3 regions of the Aliamphritea ceti genome follow, and region 3 is predicted to be linked to each of the others. Evidence: predicted binding sites of a transcription regulator. Region 3 holds the regulator's gene; each other region holds the start of a gene.
The links. The regulator LexA, encoded in region 3, represses DNA repair genes until DNA is damaged. The targets are predictions, from matches to a motif close to TACTGTNTANNTANACAGTA.

Region 1 (6,303 bases), 1.3 Mb from region 3:
CGGTATCCGGTAAAGAGGCGTTCAAGCAATAGCTCCTGAATACATAATTGAATAAACAATCTCAGGACTGACTTCATAGTGGGGAGTCCCGAAGTCTGAGATTTATTAGAAGCACATAACATTGTGCAATTAAATGTTATGTTATAACAATTCAATTAATATTCACAAGCAAGAATATCGTCTGTAATTAAATATTCAGCAACCGCTGACTTTCCAATCCAGAGTAATGCAACTTAAGAAAATCCAGTAAAACCCTGAGCTTCTTAGTTTTAGCAGCACCCGGAGCAAACACGCCATACACCTCAATATCATTCAGTTGGTAATCGTCTAGAACCGACTCAAGTGTTCCGGCCTGAATTTTTGGCAAAGCATCATAGGTAGGAATCCTTCCTAACCCATGGCCCCCTTCAACAAAAGCCGTGCGGGCGGCGGCGTTATTTGTAGAGATATCGCCTTCAGGTCTGATACTGAACGAGCGCTCTCCTTTGCGTAGTTCCAGCGTGCCTGATGAGAGTTGATAAATAATCCAGTTATGCCGGCTAAGTTCTTCGGGCGACTGGGGGCGACCGTGACTTTTAAAGTACTCAGGTGAACCACAAATATGTGTCTGTAGCACAGCAAGATGCATAGCCTGTAGCGAAGAATCAGCCAACGGCGCACCACGGATCGCCAGATCGATCCCCTCCTCCAGAATATTCACAACCTGATCTGCCAGCACCACATCCAGCTCAATACGGGGATACTGACGCTTGAAAACGTTCAACGCCGGCACGATGATCTGTAGCCCCATATTCACCGGACAGGTAATCTTCAACAGACCTTCCGGTACATGCTTGAAGTTTTCCATTTGCTGCTGAGCTGAGTCAGCCTGCTCAGTAATGGTTTTACAGTACGTATAATAAGCACGCCCTTCGTCAGTCAACGATAAAGACCTTGTCGAGCGGTTCAGCAGCTGCACTCCCAACTGTTGTTCCAGCTTCTTAATGTGATAACTCACTACGCCACGGGAAAGCCCCATATGTCGGGCAGCAGCGCTAAAACTGCCGCGCCCGGCAACGTGCGCAAATACAACCATGCTTTTAAGTTGTTCAAAGGAAAGATTCATCAGGGCAGCTCTTTGCATCTTCTTTGTATCAATTATTAAAACAAAGTTACCAAGTTTATCGCCATTATGTAATCAGACTGATTAATTCATACTGTTGTTATTCCACTAAATACTTCAATAAATACTTTCAGTATCTCAATCAAGGACGCTAACCATGCCACAGTCAAAAATTCTTATGGTTCTGACCTCTCACTCAGAACTGGGCAACACTGGTGAAAAAACCGGCTTCTGGGTTGAAGAATTTGCCGCACCTTACTACGTGTTTCTTGATGCCGGTGCCGAGATTACTCTGGCATCCCCAACTGGCGGCCAACCTCCGGTTGATCCAAAAAGCGAACTACCTGACTTTCAAACCGACGCAACACGACGCTTCGATGCAGATGCAAGCAGCCAGGCGAAACTAGCAGCAACACAGAAACTCAGCGACATAAATGCTACAGATTACGATGCGGTGTTTTACCCGGGTGGCCATGGCCCGTTATGGGATTTAACGGAAGATAAAGATTCAATCGCTTTGATTGAAGCACTGATCGCCAGTAATAAACCGGTATCAGCAGTGTGTCACGCCGGTGCGGTATTACTGCATGCTAAAGACGCTAGTGGCGTAGCGCTTGTTAAAGAACGAGCAGTAACAGGGTTTAGTAATTCAGAAGAAGCTGCCGTTCAGTTAACCGACATAGTTCCTTTTCTGTTAGAAGATGCACTCCAGGCAGCCGGAGCGGAATACCAGAAAGCAGAAGACTGGCATGCTTTTGCTGTGCAGGACGGCTTGATTATTACCGGACAGAATCCGGCCAGCTCAGCCCTTGTTGCTGAAAAGCTGTTGGCTCATCTGGATTGATAAGTCCGGAATAACAGACCGGCACTACTGTGCTTTTGATACGTATCAATACGCATCTGACACAACATGCCGATCAGGATAAGTAACGATACTAACGGATATTCCTGATACCCCTTTTGCCTGACCCTCACAATCAAAACTGTCGATCTCATCCCCCCGATATCGACCTGTGAGCTGGTCAGGCACTCTGTTCTGTCGCAGCCAAATAAATGCCTGTCTCGAACAGTCTGATAAATATATCTGGCTAATCAGCATAAGCTGTCTTTATACGGACGCTGCTTTACGTTGCCGGCCACCGGCCGACTTAACAGCACTCTTTCCAGATGCTTTAGAGCTGCGACCAGTAGCTTTCGCTGCAGTCTTACTTCCTGTTTTAGCTGCTGATTTACCTGCCGCAGTTTTACGCCGCCGGCCATAGGTTTTTTTCCGGGCTGGTGAAGCAGCTTTTAGTGAAGCCGGGATTTGTACGCTCTCTGAGCCCGCAACCAGTTCCTGCAAACTCACCAGCAAAGGCTGCATAAAAGCATCGTAACTACTCTGTTTATGACTAATGTCATTCAGCGTAGCCTCCCAGCGCGCGGTCATATCTGGTGTCGTAGCTGAATCAGGTAAACAGCTGATTAGCGCTTTACCCACCTCAGTAGCCCGCACAGCTTTGCCTTCACGATATAAAAAACCACGGGTAAACAGCAACTCAATGATCCCCGCCCGGGTTGCTTCTGTGCCTAAACCGTCGGTATCTTTCAGAATTTTGCGAATATCCGGATCCTGTACATAGCGGGCAATACCTGTCATTGCCGCTAACAGGGTTGCATCAGTAAAGTATTTGGGAGGTTGGGTATGCTTTTCTTCAACTTCACCACGCAGGCAATCAACGACCTGGCCTTGCTTCAGCTCAGGTAACTGCTGATCTTTACTGGCATCTTTATTGAGTAAATTCTTCCAGCCCAGATCCAGAGTCCGGTGTGCATTACAGGCAAACAACCCACCCGCAACTGTCACTTCCGCCTTCGTTTCAAAGTAGCTGTACTTCGGCAAAAACTGATACAGATAAAAAGTAGCAACCAGCGTATATATTTTCTTCTCTGTTTCCCCCAGAGATGCCGGCATTTTTCGGCTAGTCGGAATAATTGCGTGATGCGCGTCCACCTTGCTGTCATTCCAGGCGGCACTGCGTCGACTCAGATCCAATAAGCCTGAAACTTTCTCAAAATCAGGACAGTTGCTCATCACAACAGGCATTACATCTTTTGCCAATGCATGATGTTCACGGGGTAAATAGCGGCTATCTGAACGTGGATAGGTAATTAGCTTATGGCGTTCATACAAACTCTGACAGGTATCCAGCACGGCCTTGGCATTCATACCAAACCGCTTGGCAGCTTCTATCTGCAGTGCCGATAAATTAAACGGCAAAGGCGCTGCCTGCTGCTTTTTCTTCTGTTCCAGCTTAGTGACTGTACCTGGCTGGCCAGTGATCCTTGAGGCCACATTTTCTGCCAGCGGCCGGGATAACACCCTGCCCTCTTCGTCCTGATAGGGTGCACAGTTCTCACTGGGCTTCCAGCGCGCCTGAAAGGCTTCTTTCAGAGAAGTCTGTAAGTGTGCCACCACCTCATAAAAAGGCTTGGACACAAACTCTTCAATGCTCAGATCCCGTCTGACAACTAACCCTAATAAAGGCGTTTGCACCCGCCCTACAGACAACACTCCGCTATAGCCTGCCTGCTGACCTCGCAAAGTATAAGCGCGGGTCATATTCATACCGTACAGCCAGTCAGCCCTTGAACGGGCCAGTGCCGAGATCGACAGCGGAATAAATTCCTGGTTTGAACGCAACTGCTTTAAAGCCCGGCGCACAGCACTGCCATTAAGATCGCTAATCAGACAGCGTTGAGTAGCTGCTTTTTTAGCAGCGCTGACCCCCAGATAATTAATCACTTCATCGACAAGCAGCTGCCCTTCACGGTCAGGATCGCCCACATGAACTAATTGATCAGCCTGCTTTACTAGTTTACGTAACACACTTAACTGGCTGCGGGTTTTACTGCGTGGTTGTAATTGCCACTGCTGAGGTATTATTGGTAGATGCTCAAAGCGCCACTGCTTAAACTGTGGGTCATACTGATCCGGCTCTGCCTGCTCCAGTAAATGCCCTAAGCACCAACTGACCACATCACCATTTCCTACCCGGATAAAGCCCTGATCTTTACTCTGTGGTTTTGGCAGCACATCTGCCAGTGCCCGGGCCAGACTGGGTTTTTCAGCAATGTATAAAATCATAAGGTGCTCAAACAGATAAATTACTGGCTAAATATACAGTCTATACTTCTTTGCCGGCAAGCCCTGTGAATCACAAACACAAAAAAAGCAGCCATTGGCTGCTTTCTTAATGTGTATCTGCAAAGTTTACTTCACATAATTTTGCTCAAGATACTGAATAATCTCGCCAGATTCATACATCCAACGCACACCATCCTGCTCTTCAATACGCAAACAAGGCACTTTTAATTTACCGCCATCTTTTTCGAGCTCAGCTTTAAAGTCCTGGTTACGTTTAGCATCACGCACTTCAACATTCAGATTGAAGCGGCGCATCGCCCGGCGCACCTTCACGCAAAATGGGCAAGCTTCATACTGATATAAAGATAAATTGGCAGTCTGCTTATCCAGCTGAGCTTGTTGCTCAGGGCTGCGCTGCATTTTTGTCGGCGGAGTAAGCGCATTCAACAGCAGAATAATACGACCAAGAATCCAGCGAATAATAAACACTACTATCTTCCTCAAAGAACAAAAACGGTGCGCGATTCTAGCACAGATCAATCACCGGTGACGATGCCAAATATAGAGCACTGTGACAGGGCCAAATACGTGCACGATCAAGCTGAAATAAAACTGAAAATAATAAACAAATGTTCGAACTTTTCTCAGACAGGGCAGTCACAGGCTAAGCTGTACAGGGATGGAACATGATTTCTAGCTAATTTATCCGGGCTTCTGCGCCCCGCTTTACCAGTGGTAACCCCTCTGAATTGCCAGCAGATGCCTGATCAAACAAAGACAAACTTGCAGCCCTGATACGCAGCAAGAGAAAATTTTGAGTTACGGTGCCACCATGCGTTTATTAATTGCTTCCTGCTTGACCTTCATTTCCCTTTTCAGCCTCAATACCCAGGCAGCGTACATAAGTGATGATGTCTTCACTTATTACCACGGTGGCCCCAGTGACCAGTTCAGGATTACCGGCCGTATTCGCAGCGGCACCAGTATTACAATACTTAGCCGAAACAAAGATAGCGGATACGTACGGATCAAAACCGCTTCCGGCCGTACCGGCTGGCTACCAGGTGCAAACGTAAGCGAAGGTACCAGCATGTCTGTACGCTTCCCGCAACTGGAAGAAAAGCTGGGGAAAAGCAATGCTATGATTACTCAGCAAAATGGCGCTATTCAGTCACTCAAACAACAAACCGTTGGCTTGCAACAGCAAAACAAAGAATACGCCGACACTATTGCTAAGCTGGAACTGGAAATATCCAGCCTGAACCGCTCAATCAACAGCATGGATGACTCTAATCTGATGCGCTGGTTTACTTACGGCGGGCTAGTTGCTTTTGGTGGCCTGATTCTGGGTCTGATTATTCCAATGTTCCCACGCCGCAAAAAACGCCCAGACGTCTGGTAAGCGCTACATCAGAATTTCTTTAAAAGACAGACAAAAAAAACCGCCGTTATTCGGCGGTTTCTGTTTTTAGCTGGTCGATACACCCGGCTAACTGGCAATCGCCGTCTCGCAAGCGTCTGCTTAAGTCCCGGGCCATATTCATAAAAATCAGCGTGTATTGTTCAGCATCGTGCTGATACAAGGCAAATAACTGGTCCGCTTTGATTTCAATTGCATGGCAATGATCATCAGCCAGTACTACACCACTGCGCGGATAAACACCGAGCAGCGCCATCGAACCGAAACACTCAGTTGCCTGAAAACTGCGAATTTTATGTAATCTATTGTTATCACTGCCGTGCTTATACAAAGAGGCATGGCCAGACACAACTACAAAAGCAGAATCACCACGTTCACCTTCAGTGAAAAAAGCTTCACCTGCTGCGTGTTCCACACAACTGCAACCAGAAACTAACAACTTAATACTGTCTTCCCGCAAGCCACCAAATACCGGCATGTCCTGCAACTGCTCAATAGGAATATCTATTGCCACGCGACTACTCTACTTTTCCCGAGACGACATATTGTTATGTCAAACTCATGACATTCTAAACCAAGCAGCGCCACTAGAAAACTGATGCTTTTACCAGCTGTAAAATCAAATACTTAGCAACCGCTCACCCTATTAATGCT
Region 2 (6,303 bases), 1.2 Mb from region 3:
TTGTTACGGCATTATAAAAAAGGCAGCTACGGCTGCCTTTTTGCATTTTTGGCGGGTTGTTCAGCTTGTGTTTAGGGAAGCGCTGTTAGATGTGATTTGTGTGCGACGGTAGCAGGTGTCGCTTAAGGGTTCTGAAGTATCCTTTGTGTAAGGCGTAATATGGTTTCCCGTAAAGTTGAGTCAGATTGTAATTCCCTTGTTTTTAAGCAATTAGCTGAGTCTGTTCCGGTATTATTTTATGCGGTAGATCGTCAGCTTTGTTATACATATATCAATTCTTTTTTCTCTAAAACTCACAGTATTTCTCAGTCGGACGCAATTGGGTTAAGCATTGCTGATGTTATTGGTCGGGAGGCGTTTGAGGCCAATCTGGTTCATTACCATAAAGTTTTGGCTGGGGAGGCGGTTCGATATGATTCCCATTTTATAAAGAAAGATGGTGATTCCCATTATTATCACGCAATTTATGAGCCGCTTTGTATTGAGGGGGTTATAAAAGGGTTTACAGGAGTGGTTGTTGATACCGCAGCCGAAAAAGAACTAGAGCGCATTTCCAATACGGATGTTTTGACGGGGCTTTATAATCGCCGAAAATTTGAAGCAGACTTGGCTGATATTCTTGCTTCTTCTGCAATGCAGCTTTGGGGTTTGATGATCTTGGATATCGATCACTTTAAGAATGTGAATGATAATTATGGTCATGATGTTGGGGATTTGGCGCTTCAGAATATTGCTGCTGAGATCGGTCGTATCTGCGGTAGCGATTGTCGGGTTTACCGGGTAGGCGGAGAGGAGTATGCGCTAATCTGTCAGCTTGTTGATTCAGGTGAATATAAGCGATTTGTGGAGCAGCTACGGACTGAGATCGCAGCAGCCAGTATTATTCATCAGCAGATATTGACGGTCAGTATTGGTGCAACGGTTTTTTTACCGGGAGAGTGCCGGGAAAGCCTCCTGAAGCGAGTGGATTTGGCGCTTTATAAGTGTAAAGAGGTAGGAAGGAATAGTGCTTTATTGGTCTAGAAGTTAGGTGAGGGAATGAGTTTCCGGGCTTGTATTATTGAATTAATTCACACGGATGCGCTGCGAATGCAGGCTTTATCTGCGGTAAGGTCGCTAGAGCTGCCAGGCTGGTTGATTGCCGCGGGTTTTGTACGCAACAGAGTCTGGGATCACGTATTTAAAGTCACTACACCGTTGAGCGATATTGATGTGATTTATTTTTGTAGTAGCGATACATCAGAGGAAAGGGATCTGATGCTGGAACGGCAGTTATCTGCAATTTGCCCTGATCTGCCCTGGTCTGTAAAGAATCAGGCGAGAATGCATATACGCAATGGTGATTTGCCTTATGGTAATTCACTGGATGCGATGAGTTATTGGCCTGAGAAGCAAACCGCTCTAGGAGTTTCTCTGAATGCGCAGAATATGCTGTCGATACAGCATTGTTTTTCACTTGATTTGCAGTTTTCCGGCAAAGTTAATCATAACCCTGTCCGCGATTATAATGTGTTTTTACAGCGCCTAACGCAGAAGAACTGGTTAAGCATCTGGCCCGGACTTGAGGTGGCAGTATAACTGTCTAATTAGCTGGCTGTGGGAATGAAAGTCTTTTATTGCGGCTGCATTTATCAGGGAAGGGATATTTCCGTTCCAGGCCCTGTTAGCTCAGGGAAATTCAGGTATAATTTGCGTCTTTTTAATTGGCTCTGTGTGCTTGAATAAGCTTGAGTAAGTGATTTGATCTATGCCTATTTTTGATTTTGCCTGCCGTGAATGCGGCCATGAATTTGAAAAGTTAGTTATGAAATCAGATGCGCCAGCCCCGGCCTGTCTGGCCTGTAACGCTGAAAATGTTGAAAAGAAGGTTTCTGCACCGGGCTTTCGACTATCAGGCAGTGGTTGGTACGAAACTGACTTTAAAACTGGTAAGAAGAAAAACATAGCGGGGGATAATTCCTCTGGAGCAGGTAGCTGATACCTGACAACTGATTGCATTGGCAATCAGAAATATTCAGCAGTTGCCCGGAATAGGCGGCTGTGAGTGAGCAACTGATAAATAACAGGAACTGGTAATTATGCGCAGCCATTATTGCGGCGAACTAAATACAACTCATATCGGCGAAGACATCGTCCTGAACGGCTGGGTACATCGTCGTCGTGACCACGGTGGTGTTATCTTCCTGGATGTTCGTGACCGCGAAGGTGTTACACAGGTCGTATTCGATCCGGACCGTGAAGAAAGCTTTGCCCTGGCTGACAGTGTGCGTAATGAATATGTAATCGAAGTGCGTGGTACTGTTCGTGCGCGTCCGGAAGGCACAACTAACGCCGATATGGCTACCGGCGAAATCGAAGTGCTGGGCAAAGAGCTGGTTATCCTGAACAAGTCTGAAACGCCTCCGTTCCAGTTGGATGAGCATCAGCAGGTAGGTGAAGACGTGCGTTTGCGTCATCGTTACATCGATTTACGCCGTACTGAAATGCAGGACAAGTTGCGTTTCCGTTCTAAAGTAACCAATGCTATCCGTAACTATATGGATGACAATGGCTTCCTGGACATCGAAACACCGATTCTGAACCGTGCAACGCCGGAAGGTGCACGTGACTATCTGGTGCCAAGCCGTGTTCACGAAGGTCAGTTTTTCGCATTGCCACAGTCTCCTCAGTTGTTCAAACAGCTGCTAATGGTTTCCGGCTTTGATCGTTATTATCAGATTGCCCGCTGCTTCCGTGACGAAGACCTGCGTGCAGATCGTCAGCCAGAATTTACCCAGATTGATATCGAAACATCCTTTATGGATGAAGAAGGAATCATGGGTATGACTGAGGCCATGATTCGCAAGTTGTTCCTGGAGCTGAAAGGTATCGACCTGGGCGAATTCCCACGTATGCCATACTCTGAGGCGATGCAGAAATACGGCTCTGATAAGCCTGATCTACGCTTCCCGATGGAACTGGTTGATGTTGCTGATCTGATGGCTGAGATTGAATTCAAAGTCTTTGCCGGCCCTGCTAAAGACCCTAAAGGTCGTGTAGCGGCGCTGAAAGTACCTGGTGGTGCTCAGCTGACCCGTAAGAACATTGATGAATACACTAAATTTGTCAGCATCTACGGTGCTAAAGGTTTGGCGTGGATTAAAGTTAACGAGCTGGAGAAAGGCGTAGAAGGTCTGCAGTCTCCAATCGTTAAGTTCCTGGGTGCTGAAGTTGCCATGAAGATCATGGAACGTCTGGGCGCTCAGAATGGTGATATCGTATTCTTCGGTGCTGATAAAGAGAAAGTCGTAAGCGAAGCGCTGGGTGCGCTGCGTATTAAGGTCGGTGAAGACCTGAATATGAGCGAACGTGAGTGGGCGCCGCTGTGGGTTGTTGACTTCCCGATGTTTGAAGAAACATCCGAAGGTGGTCTGACAGCGTTGCATCATCCGTTCACTGCGCCAAGCTGCACAGCAGAAGAGCTGAAAGCTAATCCGCTGACGGCTCTGTCCCGCGCTTACGATATGGTTCTGAATGGTTGTGAGTTGGGTGGTGGTTCGATCCGTATCCACGATCAGGAAATGCAGTCAACTGTTCTGGAAGTGCTGGGGATTTCTGATGAAGAAGCAGAAGATAAGTTTGGCTTCCTGCTGAATGCTCTGAAATACGGTGCGCCACCGCACGGTGGTCTGGCATTTGGTCTGGATCGTCTGATCATGTTGATGACAGGTACAGACTCTATCCGTGAAGTTATTGCCTTCCCTAAAACCCAGAGTGCTTCCTGTCCGCTGACTGAAGCGCCTGGTCAGGTAAGTGCTGCGCAACTGCGCGAACTGCACATCAAGCTGCGTCAGAAAGAGGCGTAAGCTAACCCTTCTTCACCGCCGGTTTCTTCCGGCGGTGAATCTTTATGTTTCTCAGGTACCAAAAGGAGGTCCGCTATGGCTGGTCATTCTAAATGGGCCAATATCAAGCACCGTAAGGCGGCTCAGGACGCTAAGCGGGGTAAGATCTTCACCAAGCTTATTCGTGAACTGGTTGTTGCTGCCAAAGAAGGTGGCGCGAATCCGGACGATAATCCGCGTCTGCGTACAGCAGTAGATAAGTCGCTTTCTGCGAATATGAAGCGTGACACTGTCGATAAGGCTATTCTTCGTGGTGCTGGTGGTGGTGAGCATGAAAACTATAGTGAACTGACCTACGAGGGTTATGCGCCTGGTGGTGTTGCTGTTTTGGTGGAAACCATGACAGATAATGTTAACCGGACGGTATCTCAGGTAAGAGCTGCGTTTAATAAAGCGGGCGGGAATCTCGGAACCAGTGGCTCTGTGGTATATCTTTTTGAGAAAAAAGGTCAGTTTAGCTTTGGTGACGCTGTTGATGAGGAGCAGTTGATTGATGTCGCGCTGGAAGCAGGTGCTGAAGACGTAGTCAGTCATGATGATGGTTCAGCAGAAGTGTTAACTGTAGCTGCTGATTTTATGCTGGTTAAGGATGCTTTACTGTCTGCGGGTCTGGAAGCGGAGTTTGCAGAAGTTGCTATGATTCCGGCTACCAGTGTTGAGCTAGATGTAGAGGCAGGGCGCAAGCTGTTGCGATTACTGGATGTGCTTGAGGATCTCGATGATACGCAAAATGTCTACCATAATGCGGTTATACCGGCTGAGTCTCTGGTTGAGTAAATATTGTTGCAGTGAATGTTAAACCGAGCTTTGTGTCTCGGTTTTTTTATATCTGTTTGCACGTAGAAGCATAGCTTTAGCAATGATAGTATGTATAAAGATACAGTGTATTGTGGTTGATTTTAATGTGTATATCAGAGGCATATAGCAAGTAAATGCTGATTTTAGGGATAGATCCGGGTTCACGTATAACCGGCTACGGTATTATTAATTCTGTTGGCAGTAAGAACGAGTACGTTGCCAGTGGATGTATTCGTATTAAAGGCGACGAATTACCTGAACGCTTACAGCAAGTATATGCCGGAGTTACCGAAATTATTGAGCACTATTGCCCGCAGGAAATGGCAATTGAGCAGGTATTTATGGCGCGTAATGCTGATTCTGCGCTGAAGCTGGGGCAGGCGCGGGGGGTTGCGATTGTTGCCGGAACTAATCAGGGGTTACCTGTTTCTGAATATGCGGCAAGAAAAGTGAAACAAGCCGTGGTTGGTAAAGGTTCGGCAGATAAGTCTCAGGTGCAGCATATGGTGATGTCGATTCTAAAATTGCCAGGTCTGCCTCAGGAAGATGCTGCAGATGGCCTGGCAATTGCTTTATGTCACGCGCATACCCGTACCAGTCTGATAGCAATGGCGGGTGCTAAAGGCAGTCGTCGGGGGCGTTTATGTTAAACAACGAGTTTGGCTGGGCGGCGGATTTTGAAATGAATATATTCTTCACTCTGGCTGAATTTGTGTATGTGACTGAACTGCTCGGCGTTGCTGTCTTTGCGATTACGGGTGCCTTAGCTGCACAGGGCAAGCATATGGATATTCTGGGTGTTGTGGTCCTTGCAGTGGTAACGTCGCTGGGTGGTGGGACTATACGGGACCTTACCCTGGATATTCATCCCCTGTTATGGATTCAGAATGATACTTATATCTGGACGGCTGTTATTTCAGCAGTGGCGGCTTTTTGGGTATGCCGTTATTTGCGCTATCCGAGGCGTCTTCTGATCATTTTAGATGCTTTGGGTATGGCTTTGTTTACTGTACTGGGTGCACAGAAAGCAATCAGTCTTGAATTGCCTGCAATTATCGTTGTAATGATGGCTATGGTTACAGGCTGTGCCGGAGGAATGGTACGGGATGTTCTTACCAGGCAGATACCACTGATTTTACATCGTCATGGTGAGTTATATGCCACCTGCTCAATTATTGGGGCGGTGCTTTATGTCTGGTTGGATGGCAGCATGCATCCAGTAGTATTAGTGGCGTTATCAATTTCAATTATTTTTATTATTCGTATGGCAGCGGTTTTTGGTGATATTTGTCTGCCGGAATTCATTGTCGCGGGCCATAGGCTGGAGCGCCGTGATGATAAAGAGCGCGGATAAGATTATCAGTTGCTGGCAGAGCAGCAAAAGAGAAGGGATATATACGTGATTGGTCGTTTAAAAGGTGAAGTTCTTGAGAAGTTTCCGCCGCAGTTGGTGCTGGATGTAAATGGTGTTGGTTATGAAGTAGATGCTTCAATGAACACTTTTTATCGCTTGCCGGGAGTCGGTCAAACCGTCGTACTTTTTACGCACATGGTTGTCCGTGAGGATGCGCAGCTGCTGTACGGTTTCTATGAGCGTCAGGAACGTTCATTATTTCGTACG
Region 3 (6,303 bases):
AGGCGCAGCAGATTTACGCGATTTTGACGGTTTATTAGCCTTTGGCTTTACATTGTCATTCGTATTATCTTTCTTCGCTACTTTAGCTTCAGCAGACGAACTTTGAGGCTCGGCTGACTTAGGCGACTGATTCGCCCGTCGAAACAAATTTTTAATCAAGTTATTACCTATGCATTAAAACTGCTATGACTCACGGTTAATCCTTTGCTGCATACTCTTCACTGGCTCATTTCCACTTAAGAAGCGCACACCTTACAAAGACCGGAGCTCTTTCAAATAGCTATGCTGGTCCTAGGAATCCAGCATCAGCCAATATTGCGTCGAAAAGGCGGCAATGCATCTAATAATTGCCGCCCATAACGCCGACTTACTACTCGTCGGTCCAGTAAAACAATTCTGCCAGTATCCTGCTCAGTCCGTAATAAACGCCCGGCCGCCTGTGTCAGGCGTACTGAAGCCATCGGTACTGACCATTCCATAAAGGGATTACCACCTTTATTTTCAATCCACTCAGCCATTGTCGCATCTACCGGGTCATCTGGCACACTAAATGGTAATTTAGTAATAATAACTTCTGTTAAATACTTGCCCGGCAAATCAACACCTTCAGTAAAAGAGGCTAATCCGAAGATTATGCTACCTTCTCCTTCATCGATCCGGCTACGGTGACGCTTGAGTATCTCATTTTTGCTGTAATCACCTTGTGATAGCACACTATTGTTGAGCTTTTCATCAAGTGAGGCAAGCACTGCACGCATTTGACGCCAGGAAGTACACAACACTAATGTCGCGGCTTTACTGTCAAGCTCAGCATTGAGGAACTCAATGACAGCCTCAGTATGCGCATCAGGGTTACTCGCATCCGCTGACATAGGCGGAATATATAGTTCAGCAGCATTATAATGATCAAAAGGACTTAACAAACTGTGACTTGGCGTATCCGCAGGCAACCCAAGATCATCAAGCACTCTGTCAAAGCGTCCCAGTGCAGTTAACGTCGCAGAGGTAACCACCGCGGCAAAGCAATTTTGCCATAAATGCTGCTGGAGCATATTTGCAGCAGAAACAGGTGCGCTGTGAAACTCGTAGTCCTGACCTATCCCGGATTCAACTAAATTAACCCAGCGTGCTGTCGGGCTTTCTTTTAAATCTTCCGCACGGAAAAAGCTTTTTGACAGCCCTGCAATGGACTGAAACCTCGAAACCATAAGACCAAGCCGCGGATACCACTGCTCTGCCATTTGCTTGTCAATATCGCCTACTTCACCATCCAGAGCTTCTCTGAACAAATCCAGTAACATTTCATGCCTGGTTAATAAGCGAGCAGCTAAATGCTCGGCATCTTTAAATATCTGACGGAACTCTTCAGGTACATGGCCGCCTGCAAACCGGTATCGATCCAATATACGGCCATTATCCGTATTAACCATTAACGGTTTAACCAGCTCATTAATCTGCTCAAGAAGAATCTTTAAATCTTCACCGGGTCGCAGTGTCTGCTCTACATACTGTGACATCAATCCGGGATGCCCCAACTGATCGAGCATCTGAGCATGTTGCTTAGGCAATGTATTAAGCCATCGGGACGACGACTTTATACGCAAACTGTAAGCAAAGTGATTACTGGCCTTCGGTGCCAGATGGTGGCCTTCATCAAAAATATAAATAGCCTCACCAGGCTCAGGCAAAATAGCACCACCGCCCAGTGACAAATCAGCCAAAACAATATCATGATTGGCAATAACACATTCAACCTGATCAAGATCCCGGCGGGCCTTAAAAAAGCTACACGCACTAAAATTACTGCAACGCCGGTTCGTACATTGCAAATGATCGCTGGTCAGAGGCCCCCAGCGAGAATCTTCAACCTCTTCCGTCAGATTGTCACGGTCACCGTCCCAGCGTCCTGACGCATATTCATTCAACAAATGCTTATAAAAGGTTTCGGTTTCGGCATCAAGCCGCATGGCCTGCTCGTCTTCATATAATGCAATCTGACCAGTAGAGCTGCTTGAATCAAGATGCTGTTCGACCTTATTGATACAAAGATACCGCCCGCGGCCTTTAGCAAGCGTAAAGCTCATTGGCAATTCAGTATGCTCAAGCACATCTGGCAAATCTTTATGTAACAGCTGTTCCTGCAAGGCAACCGTTGCCGTAGAAAGAATAATTTTCTTTTTAAGAGCTTTAGCAACCGGGATCGCAGCTAGCAAATAACCAATTGTTTTGCCTGTACCGGTTCCTGCCTCAACAACACATACATGGTTTTCACCCAGACGCTGTGCTTTATCATCCACGGGAATATTGCCAATTACTTTGGCAACTTCAGCAATCATTCGTTTCTGGCTGGAACGCGCTTTTAAACCACGGCTAGTCAAAAACTTGCTGTAAGCAGTCTGAATTTGTTTTTTTAGGTCGTCGGTCAGCACTTAAAGAAACCCGTCTGTAGTAGTGGCGGCCATTCTATCAATAACACTGGATATATAAACATAAAAAATGTTTACAAAAGCAAAATACTGTATATAGTTACAGCTACTGGATAAAAACACAGAGATCATCATGAAACTTACACAACGACAAACCGATGTTCTTGATTGTATAAAGCACTGCATTGCAACCACAGGCTACCCGCCTACCCGTGCTGACATCGCTCGCGAGCTGGGCTTTAAGTCAGCCAATGCAGCAGAGGAGCACCTTAAAGCGCTGGCACGTAAAGGCGCAATTGAAATGATACCCGGCACCTCACGTGGTATTCGCATACCTGAGTTGGAAAAAGAAGAATCAGGTTTACCTGTTGTTGGTCAGGTTGCTGCTGGTAACCCAATCCTGGCTCAGCAGCATGTAGAAGAGCGCTGCACGATTGCTGCCGACTTCTTTCACCCTCCGGCTGATTACCTGTTACGGGTACGTGGCACAAGCATGAAAAATGTTGGCATCATGGACGGAGACTTACTGGCCGTTCATCAGTGCAAACAAGCCAAAAATGGCGAAATAGTTGTAGCGCGTATTGAAGATGACGTCACTGTTAAACGTTTTAAAAAAGACGGCAACTTAGTTTATCTGATTGCAGAGAACGAAGAGTTCGAACCTATTGTGATCAACCTGGAAGAACAGGAATTATCTATTGAAGGCCTAGGTGTAGGCGTGATTAGAAGAGGATAACGACATGATGCAGGCAGAACTGGTAACCCAATCTCATCAGAACGCGAATATTCCCCTTATTCGCCCTTCTGAAAACGTGTTAACGGCAAAGGCAGAACAACCTATGCCGGCGCTGGCTGGTAAAATTACTGAAATTGTTATGCATAACAACGATTTTGATCAGTTAACCATGTTACTACCCCTGCTTGCTCAACTTAGTCGTGATGACCGCTGGTTTGCATGGATTGCACCGCCAAGCAGCCTGCCTAAAGCGCTGTTGACAGCAGCAGGTATCGACCTGAATAAGATAATGCTACTGCAACCTGACGCGAGTCACAGCACCTATGACCTTGCTCACCAGGCTTTAAAAGCCGGTACATGCCACGCTGTTATCACCTGGCCTGGTATGTTGAGTAACGAACAACTGTCCGGCCTGGAAAACGCAGCTGAGCGCGGCGCTAGCCACGGCATTGTTATTCGTGACCGAATGGCTGCATAAAGCGCCCTCTGATTATAAAAAAGCGCCTGATGGCGCTTTTTTTAATTCTATATTTTCATTAATGCAAAACCGGTGGCTTTTCATCTTCCACCTTTTGTAGCGCCTCTGCTTCCGCAGTTTTATTTTGCATCTCAGCAGCCATATGAATGCCAGCACTTAACATAACTTTAGCCACATCCAGATGCTGATCCTGTAAACGCTTCTTCATGTCATCAGAAAAACTCACCTTCATTACAGGCACATCATCAGATTCCATCTCTCGCAGCACTATCTCGCCGCTTTCAAGCTCAACAATTTCAAGAAACAACTCAGCCATCTAAATAACTCTGTAAATTTAAAAAAGAAACTACCATTCCTGAGACATCGTACGTAATCGCTGTACTGTCGAAGCCAAAGACTGATGCCAAAACCTTAACTCAGATAGCTTATCATCATTTTCGGAAAGCATAGTCACGCTAATCTCGGAATGCTGAACAGCGCCAGATGAGCCAACATCAGCTCCTGCTACTCCAAGCTGTTTATATGCAGCTTGCAGGCCTGCTAACCAGGAAACACTTTCACTCTCACCCGTCCCTTCAAGCAAAGCTAACTCCTTAAGCTCAGGCGATACTGAGCCGGTTTCACAATCACCAACCAACACGGAAGCACTCTGAGCCTCTGCCAAAACTAAGCCCCGATTATCGGTTTCTATTAGCTCAGACAAAAATGCCTGATATGCAAAGTTTAAGTGAAACACAACTGACTCATACTGCGCTTGCATTGCAGGCTCAGAATCTCCGTCAATAAGCGAAGCGTACTGCTGCAACTGCAACTTACTAAAAAAGATACGCTGATTAGTCAGACTTAATCCAGACAAAGACATACTGACACCTACTTAAGAAGGGATATAAACAAGCTACAAAATGGCCGCCAAAGACTCGACGACCATCCATCATAAGTGTAGACGCTTACTTCTTAGCTTTCGCTTTTGGCTTAGCTTTCGCTTTTGCGGCCTCAACAACCCAGCTATTACCCTGATAGAAAGCACGCCAACCTGTAGCCTTACCTTCAACCTCAGTCATTACATATTGCTCTTTAGTTTTACGACTGTAACGAACAATACTTGGATTACCTTCATCATCCTGTACAGGCGCACTGAATAAGAAACTGTATTTCGGATCAATTTCTTTTTGATGCGGCAACAGCTCACTGACCTTAGGTGCACGCGTCTCCCGTTTGCGCGGGAACTGACTGGCAGCCAGGAATAAACCTGATGCACCATCACGCAGTACATAAGTATCTTCAACCTTTTCACAAGCCAATTCTGGCATTGGTACAGGATCCATTTTAGGCGGCGCAGCTTCACCACTCTTCAGCAACTTGCGAGTATTCTTACAGCCTTCACTGGTACAGCCAAAGAACTTACCGAACCGGCCAGTCTTAAGCTGCATCTCTGAGCCACATTTATCGCAGTCAATAACAGGACCGTCATAACCTTTAATTTTGTAACTGCCCTGCTCAACTTCAAAGCCGCTGCAATCCGGATTGTTACCACAGATATGCAGTTTTCGCTGCTCATCAATCAGGTAGCTGTCCATTGCGGTATCACATATTTTACAGCGATGTTTATTAATCAGAATGCGGGATTCTTCTTCATCATCGCCATCAACACTGACCACTTCATCGCCATGGATAAGGTTCATCGTCGACTTACAGCGCTCTTTAGGCGGTAACGCATAGCCTGAACAACCCAGGAACACACCCGTTGTACCGGTACGGATCATCATCTCACGACCACAGGTCTGACATGGAATATCCGTCGCAGTTGGCGCATTAGGGCGCATGCCCCCTTCAGGGTTCTGAGCAATCTCCAAGCGGTTAACAAAACCGTTATAGAACTGATTCAGCAGTACTTTCCAATCGGCACCGCCACTGGCAATATCATCCAGCGCTTCTTCCATTCGGGCAGTAAAACCGTAGTCCATCAGGTCAGTAAAGTTTTCAACCAAACGCTCGGTAACAATGTCACCCATTTTTTGCGCGTAAAAACGACGGTTCTGAGACTCTACGTAGCCGCGATCCTGGATAGTCGAAATAATCGGTACATAAGTAGAAGGACGACCGATACCACGCTTCTCAAGCTCCTTAACTAACGAAGCTTCCGTATAACGCGGTGAAGGCTTGGTAAAATGCTGTTTAGGATCAATCTTCTCCAGCTTCAGCGTATCCCCTTTCTGAACATCCGGCAGAATCACATCTTCATCAGCCTTGGCCTTAGTCAGAACACGGGTATAACCGTCAAACCGCAGAATCCGGCCTTTGGTGGATAATTCAAACTCACCGGCAGTCACTGTAATACGGGTACTGGTATACAGTGCAGGCATCATCTGACAGGCAATAAACTGGCGACGAATCAACTCATACAAGCGTTCAGCGTCCCGCTCCATGCTTTTCAGAGAAGTTGCTTCCACAGTTACATCTGAAGGGCGAATCGCTTCGTGAGCCTCCTGAGCACCTTCCTTACTGCTATAACGGTTAGGCTGCTCAGGTAAATATTTTTCACCGTAACTGTCCTGAATGTAATCACGGCAATTTGCAACCGCTTCAGCACTCAGGTTGGTCGAATCGGTACGCATATAAGTGATGTAACCCGCCTCATACAGACGCTGAGCCATCATCATGGT

Region 1: a site for LexA is predicted at 4,251-4,270, ahead of OCU49_RS14790 (DNA topoisomerase III). Genes of this name have one in related genera too.
Region 2: a site for LexA is predicted at 4,750-4,769, ahead of ruvC (crossover junction endodeoxyribonuclease RuvC). Genes of this name have one in related genera too.

The regions. Positions count from the first base shown of each region.
Region 1 is NZ_AP025282.1:3,227,667-3,233,969, forward strand. It holds gene folE2 (GTP cyclohydrolase FolE2) at 1-25, opposite strand, end outside; gene OCU49_RS14780 (LysR family transcriptional regulator) at 188-1,105, opposite strand; gene OCU49_RS14785 (type 1 glutamine amidotransferase domain-containing protein) at 1,260-1,946, shown strand; gene OCU49_RS14790 (DNA topoisomerase III) at 2,211-4,229, opposite strand; gene OCU49_RS14795 (glutathione S-transferase N-terminal domain-containing protein) at 4,356-4,718, opposite strand; gene OCU49_RS14800 (TIGR04211 family SH3 domain-containing protein) at 5,062-5,631, shown strand; gene OCU49_RS14805 (Crp/Fnr family transcriptional regulator) at 5,678-6,163, opposite strand.
Region 2 is NZ_AP025282.1:3,127,379-3,133,681, reverse strand. It holds gene OCU49_RS14370 (sensor domain-containing diguanylate cyclase) at 160-1,023, shown strand; gene OCU49_RS14365 (nucleotidyltransferase family protein) at 1,039-1,578, shown strand; gene OCU49_RS14360 (FmdB family zinc ribbon protein) at 1,748-1,978, shown strand; gene aspS (aspartate--tRNA ligase) at 2,079-3,845, shown strand; gene OCU49_RS14350 (YebC/PmpR family DNA-binding transcriptional regulator) at 3,921-4,661, shown strand; gene ruvC (crossover junction endodeoxyribonuclease RuvC) at 4,817-5,332, shown strand; gene OCU49_RS14340 (trimeric intracellular cation channel family protein) at 5,326-6,036, shown strand; gene ruvA (Holliday junction branch migration protein RuvA) at 6,082-6,303, shown strand, end outside.
Region 3 is NZ_AP025282.1:1,934,923-1,941,225, reverse strand. It holds gene rhlB (ATP-dependent RNA helicase RhlB) at 1-156, opposite strand, end outside; gene dinG (ATP-dependent DNA helicase DinG) at 306-2,429, opposite strand; gene lexA (transcriptional repressor LexA) at 2,560-3,162, shown strand; gene OCU49_RS08870 (cell division inhibitor SulA) at 3,167-3,640, shown strand; gene OCU49_RS08865 (hypothetical protein) at 3,699-3,956, opposite strand; gene OCU49_RS08860 (DUF6586 family protein) at 3,987-4,502, opposite strand; gene topA (type I DNA topoisomerase) at 4,588-6,303, opposite strand, start outside.